2 linked regions of the Rhodohalobacter sp. SW132 genome follow. The main gene of each other region encodes a partner of the protein of the gene in region 2 in a complex. Links are inferred from orthologs where the notes say so. Each region holds a gene or a part of one and is shown on either strand. Other genes may lie near its edges.

Region 1 (12,423 bases), on a different replicon or contig from region 2:
GGTGATACCGGGCAGCGCGGACTTCATCACCTGATTAACGAAGTTGTTGACAACTCTATTGATGAAGCACTCGCCGGTCATTGCGACTGGATTAAATTAATTATTCATGAGAACGGTTCGATCACCGTTTCTGATAACGGCCGCGGGATTCCCGTTGATGAGCATCCCAAGTTAAAATTGCCCGCCGTTGAAGTTGTGCTTACCAAACTCCACGCGGGTGGTAAGTTTGATAAAGACTCATATAAAGTCTCCGGTGGTTTGCACGGAGTGGGTGTGAGTTGTGTGAATGCACTCTCCTCAAAATTCCGCGCTGAAATTCATCGTGATGGTGAAATTTATGTAATGGAGTTTGAAAAAGGTTTTACCACCACCCCCCTTCAGAAAAAAGGGAAAACGGATGTAACAGGAACCACCATCAACTTCCTGCCTGATGCGGAAATCTTTAATCAAACTACTGAATTCAAGTACGATATTATTGCGGACCGGATGCGCGAACTGGCGTTTCTGAATCCGGAAATCACCGTTGAAATTATCGACGAGCGTGAAGAGGATCCGGAAGACAAAAAAACAATTTTCCATTATGCCGGCGGCGTGAAAGATTTCGTCTCTTTTCTCGATGAAAACCGCGAAGCACTGATTGATACGCCTATTTTTATCAGTGGCAATTCAGATGATGTCCCGGTTGAACTGGCCATTTCTTATAACCAGTCTTATACCGAAAATGTGCACTCATATGTGAATAATATTAATACACGCGAGGGCGGAACGCACATTTCCGGATTTCGGCGCGCACTCACCCGCTGCATGAAGAATTATGCAGAGAAGAATAACATTATCAAATCAAAAAGCACCATAGCCATTTCCGGTGAGGATTTTCGGGAAGGAATGACCTGCGTTTTGAGTGTGAAAGTTGCCGAGCCTCAGTTTGAGGGCCAGACCAAAACCAAGCTGGGTAATTCAGAAGTCCAGAGCGCAGTTGAAGTTATTGTTTACGAACAACTTAACGAATACCTGGAGCAGAACCCCAAAACGGCTAAAAAGATACTTGAGAAAGTTATTGTAGCCGCCGAGGCGAGAGAAGCTGCACGTAAAGCGCGTCAGCTTATTCAGCGCAAAAGTGTAATGAGTGGCGGCGGGCTGCCGGGCAAACTGGCTGACTGCTCCATCAAAGATCCCGAGCATTGCGAAATTTACCTGGTTGAGGGTGATTCCGCCGGCGGATCTGCCAAAATGGGCCGGAACCGGAGTTTTCAGGCAATTCTTCCACTTCGCGGGAAAATTCTGAACGTTGAAAAAGCGAAGATCAACAAAATCCTCGAAAATAAAGAGATCCAGGCGATGATTACCGCCCTGGGGACCGGCGTTGGAAAGGAAGAAGATTTTGAACTCGAAAAACTTCGCTATCACAAACTTATCATTATGACGGATGCGGATGTCGACGGATCTCATATCCGGACTCTGCTCCTTACTTTTTTATACCGTTATATGCATCCGCTTATCGAGCATGGACACGTATATATCGCCACACCTCCTCTGTACAGAATTACATCAACCCGAGGCCAGATTGATTACGCGTGGGATGATCCAACCCGGGACAAAATCATCAAAGACCTGAAAAAATCGAAGAAAAAATTCGATGTTTCACGCTACAAAGGTTTGGGTGAAATGAATCCGAGTCAGCTTTGGGAAACTACAATGGACCCCGACACACGAACACTCCAGCAGGTTACAGTTGAAAATGCCGCAGCCGCTGATAAAATGTTCTCTACTCTTATGGGCGGCGATGTTGAACCCCGGCGGGAATTTATTGAGCGTAACGCAAAATATGCTAAGCTCGATATCTGACCCATACTTCAAACAGAAATACGTTTACCTTTAATCCAGTTTTCATAGATGGCAAGCGAAAAGATTATACCAATTACAATTGAAGACGAGATGCAGTCTTCCTACATCGATTACTCGATGTCGGTTATTGTATCAAGAGCGTTACCTGATGTGCGCGACGGACTTAAACCGGTTCACAGACGTGTACTTTATGGGATGAGCGATCTTGGAATGCTCCACAACAGAAACTATAAAAAGAGTGCCCGTATTGTGGGTGAGGTTCTCGGTAAGTATCACCCTCACGGTGACTCTGCCGTTTATGACTCCATCGTTCGGATGGTTCAGGACTTCTCACTGCGCTATCCGCTTGTGGATGGCCAGGGGAACTTCGGTTCTGTGGATGGCGACTCTGCAGCAGCAATGCGTTACACTGAAGTTCGCATGCAGCGAATTTCCGAGGAGCTTCTCGCAGATATCAATAAAGAAACGGTTGATTATCAAACCAACTTTGATGATACGCTTGAAGAGCCGACGGTTCTGCCATCGATGCTCCCCAACCTTCTGCTGAATGGTGCCTCCGGTATTGCCGTAGGGATGGCAACCAATATGGCTCCTCACAACCTGAAGGAAGTTGTAGATGGTGTAATCGCACTACTTGATGATCCCGAGATTGATGCATCCGGGTTGATGGAACATATTACAGCCCCTGATTTTCCTACAGGCGGGATTATTTACGGATATGAAGGAGTAAAAGAAGCGTATGAAACCGGCAGGGGTAAAGTTGTGATGCGGGCCCGCGCCAATGTGGAAGAACTTCGTAACAGCCGTGAGCAAATCGTTGTTACCGAAATTCCCTACCAGGTAAATAAAGCCACGCTGATCGAAAAAGTGGCTTCGCTGGTCAACCAGGAAAAAATTACTGAAATCAGCGAAATTCGTGATGAGTCTGACCGCGAAGGCATGCGTGTTGTCATTATTCTGAAACGCGGATCAAACGCCGGAGTAGTGCTGAATCAGCTCTACAAGTATACGCAGATGCAGCAGACGTTTGGTATCATCAACCTGGCGCTGGTGAAAGGCCGGCCAAAGGTCATGGCTCTGAAAGAGCTGATTGAGCGCTTCATTGAGCACCGGATTGATATTATCATCCGGCGTACTATGTATGATCTGGATCAGGCCGAATCCCGTGCTCATATTCTCGAAGGTCTCAAAATCGCCCTCGACAACCTTGATGAGGTGATCAAAACGATCCGCGCATCAAACAGTCCGCAGGAAGCGAATGTAGAACTTCGCCGGAAATTTGCGCTTACAGATCTCCAGGCAAAAGCCATTCTCGATATGCGTCTGCAGAAACTGACTGGCCTCGAACGTGAAAAGGTCGACCAGGAGTACCGGGAAATCGCAGATCGTATTGAAGAATATCGTAAAATATTGTCGAACAGAGATGAGCAAAACGCCATTATTAAAAATGAGCTGCTTCAGCTGAAAGACCGCTATGGTGATGAACGCCGTACCGAAATTGTCTACTCCGCCGATGATTTCAACATCGAGGATATGATAGCCGATGAAGATGTGGTGGTTACCATTTCTAACAAAGGTTTTATCAAACGAATGCCTGTGAGCGGCTACAGACGTCAGCGACGTGGCGGTAAAGGGATGAAGGGAACCACCACGAAAGATGATGAATATGTAGAACATCTTTTTGTGGCCACCAATCACAACTATATTCTTTTCTTTACGGAGAAAGGAAATTGTTACTGGCTTAAAGTTTATGAAATTCCGGAAGGATCACGCCTGGCCCGCGGCCGTGCAATCGTAAACCTGATCGACATTGAAAAGGACGATTCGATTCAGACGTTTGTGCCGGTGAAGACACTTGATGATGAGGAGTATATAAAATCTCACTCTATTATCATGGCAACAAAAGGAGGACTGGTAAAGAAATCCTCACTTGAGGCGTATAGCCGTCCGCGTCGTGATGGAATTATTGCAATTAACATCAAAGAGGGCGATTCACTGCTGGGTGCCGCACTTACAGATGGTGAAAGCAATATTATTCTGGCCAACAAGAAAGGCCGTGCAATTCGGTTCCACGAATCAGATGCACGTGAGATGGGCCGGAACACGTCAGGTGTGAAAGGAATGACGCTCGATAAAAATGATGAGCTGGTGGATATGGTTGTGATCAAAAACACACATGAAGCCACAGTACTTGCAATCTCCGAAAACGGATACGGCAAACGCTCCCTTGTAGATGATTACCGGGAACAGAGCCGTGGCGGTAAAGGAGTCATTACTCTCAAAATCACTCCAAAGACCGGAAATCTTGTTGCACTGAAGGAGGTCTCAGATAAAGATGATCTGATGATCATTACCGAACGCGGAAAGGTTATCCGAATGCAGTGCAAAGGTTTACGGACTATGGGACGTAATACTCAGGGTGTTCGGATCATGCGATTAGACGAAGATGGTAAGATTGGTGGCGTCACCCGGGTTGTAAATGAAGATGACGATGATGCAGAAGCACCTGTCGTTACCTAAACGTTTCACACGTCAACACACTTGTAATAAAAAAAGGCTCCGGAAACGGGGCCTTTTTTTTGAATCTAAAGGAAAATTTGTGGGTGAAAATCAATTGAGGAATTTTCCTGACTTCGATATTGGGACACCCAAATTCGTGATTATGGGGCACCTAACGTATTGTTAGTATTTAAAAACGGGTCTACTGTGGAAAAGTGTCGGACTCAGTAAAAAGTCACGCCGTACAATGATGCAGCCCTCCTAACTTTGATTTGAAAAGCATAGCTTTGTAGGTAAGCGTTCCGGTCCAGAGCACCGAATCGAGGAAAGGAAGTAATGAAATTTGATCATTGGCAATATACTTTGCAGTGAGGAGGATGGGAGATCGCGGTTCCCTTCGGGAAGAGTCCGCGATGACGTGTAAGTAAAATATGTACTTGTTATAAATTCCAGTCTTTTCGATTCGGCGAACCGAGCTACGATGGATCCAACATTTTCTTGAGAAGATCTTGCCGTTTATCTATTAGCTTCTTAGGAGAGAGAATTTTGATCTTATCTCCAAATTGAAGCAGCCACTCGTTGATGTAATCTAAATTTTCAAATCTGAATGAAACTTTAATTATTTTATTTTTGACTGCCGATTTCTTAATTATTTTAGTCGGCAGATTTGCCGTAAACGCGCGATCTGCCGATTCCTGTACATGCACCTCTATTTCATGACCCATCTCGTTAGAACCGAAAATAAGTGCCTCTGCGTTAATTTCTTCTGATGCAGTGAATTCTTCATCCAAAATCTTCACATTTTCCATTCGGTCGAGCACAAAATTCCGAATGGCTTCTCTTTTTTTAGAAAACCCTATGACATTCCAGTGGTCGCGATAAAAAACGAGAAGGTATGGTTCGATTTCGCGATCTGTTTTATTACCGTCAGATTTTGCGGTATAGCGAAACGATATTTTTTTCTTTTGAGAGATCGCGCTGCTGATCAGGTACCAGTTTCCACCGTCTGTTTTTTCCGCTCCAAAATGCAGAAACGGATCCACAACCGTATGCTTGCTCAGAGACTCCATAAATGATTTCAACTCATTCGGAATGGTGTTTTTAATTTTCAACTCCACTCCCCTGGCGTCTTCAACCATTGAACTGTCTACCTGCGACTTCACAAAATTCAGCCCAACCATGATGGTTGCAAGTTCTTTTGACGTAAACATTAGCGGCGGAACTTTGTATCCTTCCATCACCCCGTAACCACTGTACTTATCCCAGGTAACCGGCACGTTAATTTCTGATAAGACATTGAAATCCCTGAATATAGTGCGCCTGGTTACACCGAATTCCTCAGCTAACTCATCAACGGTCAGCCTGCGTTTTGATTCCTGTAGCATTAGGATCAGTTTCATTCGGCGTTCTGAACTTTTTAATCGGGACATTTTCGAAGTTCTTTGGTTCTGGTTGATTTAGAAGGTAAGAAAAGGAGTCCCTTTGGTCACATTTATTCTGATTTTAAAACGGGGTGAAATCTCTAATACAGCTCATATTTTAAGCATATATGTATGTGATTCTTACACTCACTCTCTTATAATCATCGATTTTACCCAAAACACAACACCCATCCCCATTTCAAAATAAGTATCACACCTTCTCTATCTTCTCTTTTTTGTGAAGAGTTACTTTTTGCCATATCACAACTCCATAACACCCCCCGCCTTCGCCATGCTTCGGCACTCCCCCTGAAGGGGAGAACTATTCCCAAATCACAATCACCTCTTGAAATATAGCATTTATCATCGCACTCATTAAAAATGATACCCCGCTTTGTGTAAGTAATAGAAGCAACAATTACTCTCTTTTTTAAAAAGGGGAACTGAGGGGGATTTATTTAATGAACTACCTCGGGGCAGAGCCCGCGAGGTATCAACTAAGAACCCTTAACTTTTTGGTCGATATGGAGTTTATTCTTGAGTGTCCCCCTTTGGCGGAAGGGGGCAATGGGGGATGATTTGTAGAGTTTTGAGATCCTAAAATGGTTATTTATTTGAATCAGCGCCTGTCAATTCATCCCCCTGCTCACTCCGTTCGCCTTCCCCCTTCTAAGGGGGACTTATTTCTCCGACATAAATGACCAGAAAATTAAATCATTTAAAGTTCAAATCCGGTAACGCCGAATTATCTTTCTACTTTCAGCAGCCCTTTGCCGACATAAAATTCTTCGTTCGCGCCAAAATCAAATTCAAACAGCGTATACCGAAGCTTCTTTTTTGACTGCGCAATTTCATCAAGCGCACCATCAACTCCCTTCCACATGATGATTGTTTTCCAGGGTTTTGATCCAAGAAGACGAAGAAGATCATCCACTTTGAATGCATGTTTGGTTACGATTCCGGTCCCCTTTTTTAAATCCACAAGCGAGATGCTTTTTGCAATCACCTCCGAATTTTCAAGCCCTGTTTTCTCGATGATACCTGAAAGCGCCCTCATCTTTTTCTTCACGTTGTCGTTGAGCAGCCAGTGTTTTTCCGGTGCGCATATAGCGAGCGGCACCCCGGGCAGTCCGCCCCCGGTCCCGGTATCAATCCAGGAATCATGATCATCAAGTATGCCGAGAACATGTGGAATCAGAGAATGAACGACGTGTTCACGAACTGTTTCACGTGAAACACTCCGGCTCACAAGATTTATCTTCTCATTCCAGTCGAGAAGATTGTCGAGGTATTTCTCGAGATGAACTTCGTTTTTTCGGTATAATTCACGTGCATCTTCCAATGTTTCACGTGAAACAGAATGTTTTTGAATGGATTGTTTCACGTGAAACCTATCGTTTTAAATAAATCATGAGAACAGAAAGATCGCTTGCGGACACTCCGCTGATCCTCGACGCTTGCCCGATCGTTTCGGGTTTAATTTTTTCAAGCTTAGAACGGCCTTCTGAAGAGAGACTTTTTATTCTCTCGTACTGAATATCCATCGGGATAGGCGCCTCCTCTTTCTGTTTAAGTTCTTCTACCATTTCAAATTCACGCTCGATATATCCGGCATATTTAATCTGTATTTCAACCTGCTCCAATACACGTTCATCGGATGAAATATTTTCTACCTGAGATTTCAACTCTTCATCCGCATCCAAAAGGTGTTGCAGATGAAGTTCCGGTCGGGGTATTAATGATTTTGCTTTTACAGGCTGACTCAGAACAGATGTTCCCTGCTCTTTAAGCATCGGGTCCATTTTTTCTGGCCTGACCGTGTAGCTGCTGATCAAATCATACAGGCGATCGATTTCGTCTTTTTTCTTTTCGAACTGAGCAAAACGCTCTTCATCTATCAATCCGAGTTTACGGCCGAGTGGTGTCAGGCGAAGGTCCGCGTTATCCTGACGTAATAAAATTCGGTGTTCAGCACGCGAGGTAAACATCCGGTACGGCTCTTCTGTCCCCTTGTTGATCAGGTCATCAATCAGCACCCCGATGTACGCTTCCGAACGTTTTAAAACAAAGGGATCTTCATTATGAACAAATCGGGATGCGTTGATACCCGCAATTAATCCCTGGCAAGCCGCCTCTTCATACCCGGTAGTTCCGTTAATTTGTCCGGCAAAGAAAAGTCCGTTAACTGCCTTCGTTTCCAGGCTTCTTTTTACCTGGTATGGCGGAAAATAATCATACTCAATGGCGTAACCCGGCCGGAGCATCACAGCATTTTCAAATCCGGGAATGGTTCGGAGTGCGTGGTACTGAACATCTTCGGGTAAGGAAGTGGAAAATCCATTCAGATACATCTCATAGGTATCCCACCCTTCCGGTTCCAGAAACAACTGGTGACTGTCTTTATCAGAAAAACGATCAATCTTATCCTCGATACTCGGGCAATACCTGGGGCCAACAGATTGAATCCGTCCATTAAACATAGGACTTCGATCAAAACCGGTTTTAAGCACATCATGTACTTTGGAGTTGGTGTAACCGATCCAGCACGTTAGCTGTTCATCTTTCGATGGGAGTGAATCCGTAGTAAATGAAAATGGATTGGGGTCTTCATCCCCGTACTGAATTTCAAGCTGACTGTAGTCAATCGAACGGCCGTCAATTCGGGGTGGTGTTCCGGTTTTTAAGCGCCCGACTTCAAACCCAAGTTTTTCCAGGGAAGCAGAAATTCCAACGGACGCCCTCTCCCCTGACCGGCCGCCGCCATGCTGACTCTCCCCGATATGAATAAGCCCATTCAAAAACGTACCGCTTGTAAGAACTACGGAAGATGCCTCAAACGTCTGGCCGGTTTGCGTAACCACGCCGGTAACCTTATCCCCCGAACTGTTAGTGAGAATATCCACAACATTATCCTGGCGAAAATGAAGATGATCAATCTGTTCAAGCTGACTTCTCATCAGTTTAGAGTAGAGAGAGCGGTCGCTTTGGCAGCGCGGACTCCACATTGCCGGACCCTTACTCAAATTCAGCATCCGAAACTGCACCCCGCTTTGATCGCTAACAATGCCGCTCAATCCGCCAAGTGCATCAATCTCACGCACAAGCTGACCTTTGGCAACCCCACCCATAGCCGGGTTGCAGGACATCTTGGCAATGGCATCCAGGTTCATTGTAATTAGCAACGTTTTAGCACCGCTTTTTGCAGATGCGGCCGCAGCCTCACTGCCGGCATGGCCCGCACCCACTACAATAACATCGTAGGCGGGATATAAACTACTCATATCTCTTTGTTTTTATTCACTTTATAAATTTTTATACAAACACTGCACAGAACTGCAAAATACCGTTTATTTTGCAATAGTTAAACGCTTGAAAAAACAGAACATTTTTAGTGAATAATCCAGGTTAAATTAAAATATGTGGTTCAACAAAAAAGAAACGAAATCAGACACAGACTACTTTTCAACCCAATGGATGGAATCGTGGAAAGAGTCGATCAACCAGAGCGAACATTACAAAAAAACCGCTGCTACGTGGAATGCTCCGCTGATCCTGAAAATCGAACCCAGGCCTGAATCTTTTGATGACGATTCCGCAATTGGACTTTACATGAACCTCGCTTACGGTGAATGCCTTGAAATGCGGTACGCCCATGAAAATGATACGGACACAACCGACATCATTCTGAAAGCAGATCGTGATACTTGGGTGAAAATGATTGAGAATAGTAAAGATCCAACTATGGCAATTATGAAAGGTGATATTTCCATAGAAAAAGGTAGCCTGATCACTCTTTCAACTCAGCGAAAGGCAGCCTCTGCCCTGCTCAAAACTGCGCCATCCATTTACAAGGGCGTTCCGGTTCCGTCAGAAAACATAAGCCCCAAAAAAGAGGCTCCCGATCCAACCCATAAAACATTTGTCACAACCTCACGCGGACTGAACCATGAAAGCTTTCCTATGAAGCTGTTTCAAAAATCCAAGCAGTTTGGGATCTGGAACCCATCAGATATTAACCTGGATGAAGACCGTAAACAGTGGCAAACATTTTCGCCTGAGGAAAAACAGATCATCACGCATCTCTCCGCTCTATTTATGGCCGGTGAAGAAGCCGTTACCCTCGATCTGCTTCCGCTGATACAGGTGATCGCAAAAGAGGGGCGCATCGAGGAAGAAATCTATCTTACCTCGTTTTTATGGGAAGAAGCAAAACATACCGAGTTTTTCTCCCGCTATGTTCAGACCGTCATGACCGGAACTCCTGACTTTGAGCAGTTTCATAAACCGATGTATAAAATTCTGTTTTATGAAAAACTTCCAAAAGCGCTGCACGCCCTCTCGTCCGATTCCTCACCTTCGGCTCAGCTCCATGCCGCCGGAACCTATAATATGATCGTTGAAGGAACACTCGCAGAAACCGGATACGAAGCCTTTTCCAAAATGCTTACAGAGAATCAGCTTCTTCCCGGAATGCAGGAAGGGATTCTGAAATTGAAGCAGGATGAATCGAGGCACGTCGCCTACGGTATCTACCTGATCAACCGGCTGCTTGATGAAAACCGGGGCCTTGCCGACGGTTTTGAAGAAACACTGGAAGAGCTGTTGTATGATGCCACCAATATCATCATGGAAATTTTTGCTCAGTATGAAATTGTGCCGTTTGGTTTGAAACAGGATTGGTTTTTGGATCACGCCGTGAAACAGTTTCAGCATCGGATTCGAAAATTGAACCTCTGACCGGGTCAAGTCAGGAATTCCTTTCCAGAAAGTGGGTGTTTCCCTTAACACGCACCATGGTGTTTGCTTTTGTGATGTACTGCCGCCCAAACCGGTTTTTAATTTCATCCACCGCCCTGCAACGGGCAACGTGTTCTTTTTCATCAGAAAAAAAGAGGTTCATCTGGCTGGTTTTATCTATTTGATGTGTTCCGATAACCAGGTTCCGAATCTCCATATTCTTCTCCGCAGCACTTCTGATGATCGGCATAACCGCCTCCATACAGGCCGAAAAAATATAATCATCAATATTCGTATGGGCGTCAGTGATAAACCGAAATCCCACATCGGGCAGTTCCTGTTTATTAAACCCAACAATGCCGGAAAAACTATTGGCCCGGATATTGTATGAGCGCATCCTGTAACAGATCTGCTGGATGGCAACCACAAACTCACCCCGAATTCGATCTACACTGACAGATCCCTCCGAAAATGTGTGTCCGTAACTCACGCCGTGTTTCGGTTTATAATTTGCTGAAATTTCATCCATCACCCGACCCTGGTCTTTTCCGGTAATGGTTTGAAAAAGCATCTTGCCAAAATTAGCGCCAAACAGCCGGATAAACGTTTTCACATTTCCTTTCTCCACCACATCACCAATCGTACGATACCCCTCGGCAAGAATATGCTCGTATCTCCTTCTCCCTACTCCCCACACTTCATTCAGCAAAAGCGGGTGAATACGGGCTTTTTCATCTTCATCCGTAAGAACAAGAGTAACCCCTTTTGGTTTATGCAATCCGCTGGAAAGTTTTGAATACGTTTTGGACCGGGCCACACCAATCGCGCCGACAAGACCTGTAACATCAAATATTTCCCGCTGAAGCCGATCGGCATACGCTTTTATCTCGCTCCGCGGGGCATCTTTCATGAACGTTAACTCAATAAAATATTCATCCATTGAATACCGCTCTACAACCGGCGCAAATTTCTTCATCACCAGGTGTACTTGTTCAGATATAGCTGTGTATGCTCCATAATCCACCTGAAGCATGCACACATACGGACAGAGCTGATACGCTTCGAGCGCACTCATACCTGTTTTTATGCCAAACGCCCTCGCTTCGTACGATGCCGTGGCGACAATCCCCTTCACGGTACCGTTTTCTTTTCGCCATCCGCCAATGATGAGCGGAAGCCCGTAGAGATTTTTCCGAAGCTGTTCCACCTGGGCATAGAAACAGGCAAAATCAAAATGGAGATAAAGCCTCTCCTTCCGTGATTTGTACTGATGCTCCGGATAAACTGTACTGTAGAGCGTAATACGGTGAACATCGCGTTCCGGCTGATATGAATGCTGTTTGTGTTTCGACATTTCGGAAGTTTAAGATTGATATGTACAATATATGTGCATAGTTTGGAATGACCAACAGGAATAAGGTCATGAATACGTTTCCGATTATTGAAATGCTCGCATTTTACAGCAGGTATCAGCGGCTTGAGAAGCCCTCCTGGAGATCTGCATGCACCCGCCAGCTCCACCGGGTGCGTTCCTGCCACTGTAAAACAGACGGGGGAGTTCGAAAATCGTATTACAGTATAGAAACCAAATCGGGTGAAATTATTGACCTGGAGTATAACGAAGAAGAGCTTGTGTGGAACCTCGTTCCATCAGACAGTTACCCCGATCATGTGGTTGATAAAGTTCTGGTGCTGATTAAAAGGCACAAACATACTCCATCAAGAGCACACCGTGTGATTCCGTACCGATTTGAAATTTTTCCTGAGTCTGAGCTTCATCAGACAGACAACAGGCCCGCACCCGCACTGGCTCAGCGGGTGGAACCCTTTCGATTTCAATCCGGAAAAATTCCCTCCTCACAAATAATCAAAATTGTGACGCGTCACTTGGAAAATGTGATGGTCACTAAACACCTGCACT
Region 2 (9,690 bases):
TTCGCCCGACTGAAGTGCGCATCCCTTTTTCGGCATCTGCATGCATACGGGGCTGGGGATACCGCTCATCATCATGATAAAATATCGGGTACTCCGGAGCCGATGGCAGATCCAGGTCCGCAATGGGGCTTTTCCAGTTTCTGTACAACTCTTTCACCTCTTCAGCGGAACCGGGTTTTTTCTTCAATCCAACCGTTACTGCAAGCATATGGCCGTTAATCACCGGAACACGTGTTGCCGTTGCCTGAACCGGGAAATCGGCATGGGTTAGTTTTCCATCTTCCAGGTTTCCAAGAAGTTTCAGAGGCTCAGCATGGATTTTAGGCTCTTCATCAGAGATCAGCGGGACCACATTTCCCAAAATATCGAGACTTGGCACTCCGGGATAACCCGCGCCGGAAATTGCCTGCATAGATGTGAGAATCACGCTTTCTACTCCATACTCATCAAACAGAGGCTTCAGCGATGTAGTTAGCGGAACCGCCACACAGTTGGGATTGGTGATAATCCATCCGGACCCATCTTCAGTAAATGATTGGGATTTTATCAGATCGATATGATCCGGGTTCACTTCCGGGATCAGCAACGGAACGGTTGGGTCGGTTCTGAAATTTTTGGCGTTGCTGATCACAGGAATTCCCGCCTCAGCAAATGCGCGCTCCACTTTTCCCGCAACAGAAGAATCAAGTCCTGAGAATACAAAATCAACATCGGGAAACTGGCCGGGTTCGCACTCTTTAACAGTCAGGCCCGATACAGATTCCGGCATTGCGGTAGCTTCGATCCAATTTGCGGCTTCGCGGTATGTTTTTCCTGCCGACCGGCTTGATGCTCCCAGGGATGTGATGTTAAACCAGGGGTGACCTTCAAGCAGCCGGATAAATTTTTGCCCCACAGCGCCGGTTGCGCCAAGTATTCCTACACGATAATCAGACATTGTATTCGTTCAGTTTTCGATGTTTAAAATTACAATTCAGAGATCTATTTGAACCGGCAACACTCTCACCGTATATAATTCGCGCGGTTTTTTGGACGGTTCAACTTCTGAATAGCTTTAAAAATAGGAAATCATTCAGACAATCGATTCATCAAAGGAGAGATTTTTGCTATCTTTGCAGGCTAATCGGAAATGTTAAACCAAAATCTGATCACAAACCGCACGATGTCCGAGAAAAATTTAGACAGCCTCGATAAAATTGTATCGCTCTCAAAATCAAAGGGATTCATCTACCAATCTTCCGATATTTACGGAGGTCTTGCTGCGGTTTACGATTACGGTCCGCTTGGTGCGGAATTGAAAAAGAATATCCGCGATCAATGGTGGAATGCCATGACGCGCAAGCACGATAATATCGTGGGGCTGGATGCGGCCATTTTCATGCATCCGAAAACATGGGAAGCGAGCGGCCACGTGGAGGGTTTCAACGACCCGATGATCGACGATAAACAGTCGAAAAAACGGTATCGCGCCGATATGCTGATTGAACAGCATATTCTTAAACTGCGTGAAAAAGGAAAAGAGGAGAAAGCCGACGAGCTTCAGCAGCAGCTCGATACCACCGGTACACGAAAAGGACTTTGTGAAGATCTCTACGATATCATTATGGAGGAGGAGATTCGTGCGCCGGAATCGGGTGCGTTTGACTGGACCGACGTTCGCCAGTTTAACCTGATGTTTAAAACACATTACGGCGCTACTTCTTCCGGCGATGATGATGCCATCTACCTCCGCCCGGAGACTGCGCAGGGAATTTTTGTGAACTATAAAAATGTGATGGATACCGCACGGGCCCAGGTACCCTTCGGTATTGCACAAATCGGAAAGGCATTCCGGAACGAGGTTGTTGCGCGTCAGTTTATTTTTCGGATGAGAGAGTTTGAACAGATGGAAATGCAATATTTTGTGAAGCCGGGTGATGATGAACAGAATTACGGCGACTGGCTTGAAAAGCGCCTGCAGTGGCACAAAGATATGGGAATCCGCGAGGAGAATCTGCGTGTGGCGGATCATCCCGAAGATAAACTGGCGCACTATGCGCGGGCTGCGGCCGACATCCAGTACCACTACCCGATCGGATGGCAGGAAGTGGAAGGAATTCACAACCGCACCGATTTTGACCTGTCGCGCCACCAGGAGTACTCCGGCAAAAAGATGGAGTATTTCGATCAGAAAGATAAAGAGCGCTACATCCCCTATGTGATCGAAACTTCCGTGGGGCTCGATAGAACCTTCCTGATGGTGCTGTGCGACGCATATCGCGAAGAGGAAGTGGATGGCGATACCCGAGTTGTGCTGAAACTCCATCCAAAGCTCGCACCAACGAAAGCGGGGATCTTTCCGCTGGTGAAAAAGCCGGAACTGCAGGAACTCGCTCACAAAATTGAGCAGAATCTGAATGAACACTTCATGGTCAGGTATGATGAATCAGGCTCCATTGGGAAACGGTACCGCCGCCAGGATGAAGCCGGAACCCCATTCTGCATCACCGTGGATTTTGACGGCCTTGAGGACAACACCGTAACCATTCGCCATCGCGACGATATGGAACAGGAACGCGTAAAAGTGGATGAGCTCGAAACCGTCATCCGCAAACGGATGAACAGCTGGAAAGCGAAGTAAGTAAATTTCTCCCTTCGGTAAAAGTTATTCTTTAGATATTCTCGGATAGCAATTCGGAGATTTTATCATAATTTGGATTACGCATTCAGGAGTTAAATATGAATTCTGAATGCGTCTTCAATCCGCTGCATCAACGAATGTACACCATCTTTTTCATTTGCCTGAATTCTCCGCTGATAAGTTCGTAATAATAAACCCCGCTCGATAGTCCATTCATATCGAAGGTATGTTCATGCCCGCCCTCTCCTCGCAAACCGCTAAACAGCTCTCTGATTTTATCTCCCCTCACCGAATACAGGATAATCTCAACCATAGATTCTTCATCCAGCTCATACGGAATTGTTGAAGTTGTTCGGAAAGGGTTTGGATAATTTTGATGCAGATCAAACGGTACTTCCTCAGCCACAGGCTCGCCAATATTCACTCCGTTGCGAATATCAGGCAGCAGGGCATGCAGGTTTTCGCCGGGGCATGCTGTGCCGCTCACATCCCGGTGGCCAAAAATTGTTGGGACATTTTGGACGCCCGACGGATTCACAGGAATCACACCCGAACCGAGAGGATCGATACCGTTCTGATCAAATCTCCACGATACCAAGCGTACCAGTGCATCAAGGGCCAACGATTCGGGATCACCCACCTGAGGATTGGCACCCGGTTCGAACTGCCCCATCAGCGCAATCCCAACGCTGCTGCTGTTCGCATTTCCTGCATGCGCACCCTGAACATCAGTTGATTGAAGCCACGGATTGTACCGGCCCTGAAAAATTCTCCCATTATGATCGATCAAAAAGTTATACCCGATATCGATCCAGCCATTATCGTTCACGTGCCAGTCCCAGATCTGTCGGACGACCTGCGCAGAGTTTGGCGGACGATTCGCCGTAACCGTGTGATGAACCGCCGCATGGCTGATCGAAATTTGTCGTGGCGTATATTCCGGTTCAAGTTCACCGGCCGGGAGATTGCCCCACCAGCCCGCCCGACTCGTAATTTCCGGCTGCCCGCTATGATCCGTCTGATACCGTGATTTCTCTTCTATTTCCGAATCCCTCTCCAAACGAGCATCGGCTGCAGTTATCGTCAGGTATGAAATAGAGCTGTTTTCGGGCACCGTAATCTCTACCTCAAACCGGGTATGGGCACTGCCATCCGGGGTTATGTAGAGCATCGACCAGTAAAGCCCTGATGGAGAATCACCCGGCTCCAGGTATCCTGTTGTGTGAACCCATTCCGGCCACTCCTCACCTGGAACTCCTGATCTAACCCTTAATCTAAATTCATCTGCATTATGAGTATCACCATCGCTGTTCCACCCAATCGACAATCCCGTAAAAGGTTCAGATTCATCTATTTCAAAAACGTAGGAAACCTCTCCTGCAACTTTCAAAACCTCGTTCTCATCCGGAAGTATTTCCCGGTGCCACTCAAATTTTGAACCCGGCAAGCGGGTATCGTAATCCAGGCTGATTGTCTGTGGTTCAGCAGATATAGTTCTATGGCTTTGAGAATAAAGCCGCTCAGAAAATGAGCTGACCGTAAGAAGTACAAACAAAGCCATTATCAGTCGGATGACACTCATTTTATTTTTACTCATACAAATTTTGAAATACAGCAGCGCCGGTATTCTGCTGTCTGATTGTGATGATTTGTACACTTACTGGTGAACTTGATGTATCAAGTTAGATTTATCGGAAAGAACAGCCCCAACATCAGCAAAATGTAGAAAACTTATGCGATTTTTGTTCCTGATTTTATGTTTATAAAAATCTGTGAGATCACGGTCATTATAAATTTCGAGAAACATTCAGATTCTTTTTTTCAGAATAATTGAGTAGAATGCTCGCACTCAAACAAGAATTTTAGACCTATCGCATATGAAATTCAGCCTCAAATCAGATCCTGTCTTAACCATATTCTTCGGAATAATCCTGTTCACAACCTTTGCAGTTATACCTGCTGATGCTCAGCATAGCTGGAATACATCCACCGAAAAAGAAGAGCGTCCGCTTTTCACAAAACACTTTTCGCAAGCCGAGTTTAGTGAGAGAAGAAACAAAGTCTACGACCAGATCGGCAATGATTCCTTTGCCATTCTCCAGGGAGCTCCCATGCCGATGGGATTTCAGTTTTTCCGGCAGAACAATGAATTTTATTACCTCTCAGGGATTGAATCACCCTATGCCTACCTGATTCTTGACGGACCCGATAGAGTTGCCACGGTTTACCTTCAGGACAGAAATGAACGCCGGGAATATGGTGAGGGAAAAGTGCTCTCTTACCAGGATGCAGATCTGGTAAAAGATCTCTCCGGTATTGATGCGGTTAAACATATTGATGATCTGAAACCCGACATTGAAGCTCTCAATGAAGATCGCGGCTATTCAAATGTATTTACCCACCTGAGCCCGTACGAAAATCTTGGAGTTACGCGCTCCATTGCCAACCGGACACTGAACGACCGGCAAAACGATCCGTTTGATGAACGTCCCGGCCGTCATCAGGAATTTATCGAGCATCTTGAAAAACTGACCACGACCCTGGAAATGCAGAATCTGGACCCCATCACCGATGAGATGCGAAAGATTAAAAGTGCAGCGGAAATTGAATTGATCACTAAATCAAGTGATCTGCAGGGACATGCTATTATGGAGTCCATTCGCTCAACCAAACCGGGGATCAAAGCGTACGAAATGGAAGCAATTGCGCGGTACATTTATTGGAAAAACGGTGTGGAGGGTGAAGGGTATTATGCTTTGACTCATATCGGACCAGATGCATACATGAATCATTATCATGGCAGTGAACGGTCCGCCCGTGACGGGGATATGATCCTGATGGATTACGGTCCCGTCTATGACTATTACACCAGTGATATGGCACGCATGTGGCCGGCTAATGGAACCTTCAATCCGGTTCAGCGTGAGCTTTATTCCTTCTATCTCGAGTTCTATGAAGCGATTCTTTACAACATCGAGATTGGTCGTACTCCGGAAGAAATAATGAGAAAAACCCTGAATGAATTTGAAAACGTTTTTGCTGATATGGAGTTTTCGAAAGAGATCTACAGGCAGGCGGCTGAAGAGTTTATTGTCTCTTACCAACAGCGTCTGAACCCAAATATGGGGCTGGGTCATGGAGTGGGTCTTGCTGTCCACGATGTAGGTGATTACTCAACCCCTATCGAACCCGGAATGGTTTTTGTAATTGAACCACAATTCAGAGTCCCGGAAGAGAATATTTATCTTCGGCTGGAAGATATGATCGTCGTAACGGAAGATGGAGTGGAGGTGATTACCGATTTTGTACCGCGTGATATTGATGGAATTGAAGCATTGATGGCAGAAGAAGGAATGTTGCAGAGATTTGATTTTACGCTTGAATAACTAATTGAGAACCGCAGAATGTCGAGTATCTAATTGTGAAGTTGAGGCATTACGAAATTTACGGTTCTTCTTTTCTTTGAAAAAAGTGTCGATAATTTCGACACTTTATAAATAGAAGTCGATTATTATTGCATATTTCGACAAGCTTTCAAGCTTAGTAAATCACCTGCGCTAATCAAATTACCCTCGCTGGCTCAAGCTGATTTCAATCCTATTTACAGACTCACCCAGTTTTGAAAAAGCGATTAGTAACACTCCTGCAATTGAACCTTGAATCATTACCATTAAACCGGATATCAAACCGATAAAATTCCCCCCAGGTACACGCATACCCATTCCTGCTGCAACATTCGTAGTTATAGTTTGAATAAGTAAGTATAGACCGACAATTACAGAAATCGCAATCATTGCCATTCCAATTATGTTAATAATATGCCAGATTCTATTTACAGATTTCAGGGATTCTATATTTTCGCTCATAGTTAAATAGTTAGATTTGAACTTTTATTTGCTTGATGAATTCATGGACTCATTCTTAATTAGTGTATTTATAAAAATCATATGGTTTTATCAAATTGGACAAAACTTATCATACTCTGCTTTTCAGCAAGATATTGCATCTAAAAAATAAAAAGTGGGCGGAGACAGTATTACTTACCAATACAAAAACGCGAGAAAATCGAATCAAGCAGGTGTTCGTTGGTGATCTCTCCTGTAATGGCGCCCAGTTCTTTGAGTGCAGCCCGAAGGTCGATGGAGAGAAAGTCACCGGTCATTCCCCTGTCGAGTGCCTGAATGGCCCGCTGTACATTTTCACGTGCCTTCTGCAGTGCGTCGCGGTGACGCGAGGAGGTAACCAGCAAGCTGGATGTATCGTAATCTTTGCTCTCCAGTGCCCGCTGTTTCATCTGTTTTTTTAGTCTGTCGATGTTTGTGTTATCGACAGAAGAGATTTTCAAATCAAAGTGGATACGTTCCTCTTCAGACGGCAGTTCGAGATCGAGCTTGGTGCCGACCAGAAGGAAGGGTGTCTCCCCCGCCCGTTTCTGGAAAGCGGCAATTTCTTCCCGTTCACTGCTGTCCATCGGCAGTGACAAATCCTTCAGATAAACCACCAGATCCGCCTGCTCAAATGCTTTTTGTGATCGTTTAACTCCTTCCGCCTCAATCACATCTTCAGTATCGCGGAGCCCGGCGGTATCAATCAGTTTAAACAGAAGGCCGTCGTAGCTCCAGTCGGCATCGATCGTATCACGGGTGGTTCCGGCAATTTCGGTTACAATAGCGCGCTCACTTCCGACCAGTGTGTTCAGCAGCGTAGATTTTCCCGCGTTGGGTCTTCCGATGAACACCGTTCTGACACCATCTTTCACCAGCCGCCCGGTTTCGTAGGTTTCGAGCAGTGTGTTGATCTCCTGCTCCACATCAAGGAGCAGTTTTCTCAGCTGATCTTTATTCGCGAACTCCACATCTTCCTCAATAAAATCGAGTTCCAGCTCCACCATCGCGGTAGCGTCGATAATCTGCTGACGAAATGTTTTGATGTGCTCCCCCAGCTTTCCCTCAAGCTGCTGATGAGCTGCGTCCACCGCCTTTATACTTTTGGCGTGAATGAGGTCGGCCACTGCTTCCGCCTGCTCCAGGTCGAGTTTTCCGTTCAGAAATGCGCGCTGGGTAAATTCTCCCGGCTCAGCAGCGCGTACATTTTGTTCGAGGATAGTTTCGAGCACTGCCTGGGTGACCAGCACACCGCCGTGGCAGGATATTTCAACCGTTTCTTCACCGGTGTAGGACCTTGGAGATCTGAAAATGGTTGCCAGCACTTCATCCACTACACGGCCATCTTTTTTGATGATTTTCCCAAAGTGGACTGTGTGTGAATCTGCATCCGTCAGATCTTTCCCGCGAAAACATGCGTTCACTTTTTTTATTGACTCGCGGCCTGAAACACGAATCACGGCAATCCCCCCTTCTCCAACAGGAGTGGCAATAGCTGCAATGGGCTGATTTTGAATGATGTCTGACAATTTCCGGGGATTTGCTTGAATTTTAAATGAGTAGAAATTAACCAAACATTTTTGAAAAAAATTATTTATTCTCGGATACAAGCAGAGATTAAAACAACATCAAAATCAAAAAAAGAGATCATCATGAGTTTATTTGCGGATATACTACTTGTCGCTTCAATTATTACATTTTTCATCGGCTTTGCATCAACAGTAATCAAACAAATCCGAATTAAGGGGAAAATCCGGTACTATTTTATCGCCAGTATATTTCTGTTTACCAGCGGATTAATCTTTGGATGGGAAGATTTCAAAGCCGGCTTTAACGATTGCAGAGTCGATACAAATCAAATTGAAACAAAAGTTCCTGAAAACGGGGTTATGGCAGCATCTAATAGTTGCTGCTGCTGTGAAAACTGATGCCGTATCACTGATGAGTTTCTGGATCACTTATTTCACTTGATGAAGCGGTTCCCTGGTCTCCAAAAGGATTCATATTTGTTACAGTACTCCAGTTCTCTTTCAGGAACCAGACAAACCACGCCATTACCGCAGCAAACAGCAGGATGCCTATCCATGCGTTTTCTATATACGGTGTGACGGTTTCCCACGCGGCGAAATCGAAGCTCTCTTCTGTGAAGATTAAAAATGTTGCGATGGCATTATTGGCCATATGGATGAGAACCGGAAGCATGAGAGACCGCGTTTTCAGGTATAAAATCCCCAGGATCAGTCCGAAAATTGTGGCTGAAATGAAGCTGACGTGCAGAAATCCAAAAAATACCGACGACGTTATGAGCGCGCTTGTATACCCGAACTTCCTGCCCAGCCTCTCGATTAAAATCCCCCGGAAAACTATTTCCTCTACGATCGGCGCCACGACTGCGATCACCCCAAAAATCAAAAAATATTGAATGAATGTGGTATCGTCACCGATATCGAACATTTCAATACTGTTCAGCCAGTTAAGATGCGATTCAGCCCAGCCGGGATCGACCGCATGGAGCAGAATAAGGGTAACCCATATTGTGCTGATGGTGATGGTAAACAGAATGAAGACGTAGGCTGTCTTCGGTAAATTTTTCTTCTCCCCGATAAAAACCGGCGTTACAGGAAGCCTGTCCCATTTTAATACCCAGAGAGTCAGAAGTAAAGGAACAGCATAAACCGCATAAAAAACAATTAGCTCGAAGGTTGTCTGATCCAGGTCAAAACTCTGATATAAATAGTACAGGGCAATCCCACCGATTCCTCCCCACAGCAAAAGTGCAAAAAAGCTTTTTGCGATGGGAACCCTGCTGAAGCGCTCTCTGATTTTTTCTGAATTGTTGAATAATACACCGTCTCTTTCTCTCATAGATCCTGATTTATCTTACAAAAAAAATATCAAACAGAAACAGGTACGGAGATAAGCACCACTGGTTGCATTAAGATTATTAGAATTTAACTGCTACCTGTCTGATTGCTCCACTACGCTGTCCAGATCCCTGTCAAATCCCTCAATTACGCGGATGATCGTGCGGACTGAATTCCTGTAAAACTCAGGATTGATATTCTCAAACGTATCGGTCGGTGCGTGATAGTGATCGTGATCTTCCACTCCGAAATAGACAAACGGAACGCCCTGCTGATGAAACGGACCGTGATCGGATGACAGCGTCCAGTCCTGATCCCACTC

Evidence for each region.
Region 1: the proteins of mnmE (region 2) and mnmG are in contact, whole or in part, in a solved structure (PDB 9HIP), measured with the Escherichia coli proteins. The link is inferred for Rhodohalobacter sp. SW132 from one-to-one orthologs.

Annotation. Positions count from the first base shown.
Region 1 is NZ_QUOK01000001.1:922,927-935,349, forward strand. The notes cover bases 6,602-9,556. They hold mnmG (tRNA uridine-5-carboxymethylaminomethyl(34) synthesis enzyme MnmG), read right to left. Parts: upstream 9,047-9,556; coding sequence 7,157-9,046; downstream 6,602-7,156. Other genes in these bases: DYD21_RS03950 (16S rRNA (guanine(527)-N(7))-methyltransferase RsmG), read right to left, coding at 6,602-7,149; DYD21_RS03960 (R2-like ligand-binding oxidase), read left to right, coding at 9,183-9,556. Also shown: gyrB (DNA topoisomerase (ATP-hydrolyzing) subunit B), read left to right, coding at 1-1,845; gyrA (DNA gyrase subunit A), read left to right, coding at 1,894-4,365; DYD21_RS03945 (YafY family protein), read right to left, coding at 4,821-5,744; more of DYD21_RS03950, read right to left, coding at 6,511-6,601; more of DYD21_RS03960, read left to right, coding at 9,557-10,502; DYD21_RS03965 (hypothetical protein), read right to left, coding at 10,513-11,856; DYD21_RS03970 (hypothetical protein), read left to right, coding at 11,925-12,423. UniProt on the Escherichia coli protein: NAD-binding protein involved in the addition of a carboxymethylaminomethyl (cmnm) group at the wobble position (U34) of certain tRNAs, forming tRNA-cmnm(5)s(2)U34.
Region 2 is NZ_QUOK01000008.1:239,434-249,123, forward strand. Bases 5,846-8,700 are described here. They hold mnmE (tRNA uridine-5-carboxymethylaminomethyl(34) synthesis GTPase MnmE), read right to left. Parts: upstream 8,034-8,700; coding sequence 6,657-8,033; downstream 5,846-6,656. Other genes in these bases: DYD21_RS15355 (Xaa-Pro peptidase family protein), read left to right, coding at 5,846-6,006; DYD21_RS15360 (hypothetical protein), read right to left, coding at 6,187-6,486; DYD21_RS15370 (hypothetical protein), read left to right, coding at 8,085-8,432; DYD21_RS15375 (CPBP family intramembrane glutamic endopeptidase), read right to left, coding at 8,440-8,700. Also shown: asd (aspartate-semialdehyde dehydrogenase), read right to left, coding at 1-937; DYD21_RS15345 (glycine--tRNA ligase), read left to right, coding at 1,163-2,620; DYD21_RS15350 (N-acetylmuramoyl-L-alanine amidase), read right to left, coding at 2,751-4,217; more of DYD21_RS15355, read left to right, coding at 4,498-5,845; more of DYD21_RS15375, read right to left, coding at 8,701-9,369; DYD21_RS15380 (M20/M25/M40 family metallo-hydrolase), read right to left, coding at 9,463-9,690. UniProt on the Escherichia coli protein: Exhibits a very high intrinsic GTPase hydrolysis rate. Involved in the addition of a carboxymethylaminomethyl (cmnm) group at the wobble position (U34) of certain tRNAs, forming tRNA-cmnm(5)s(2)U34.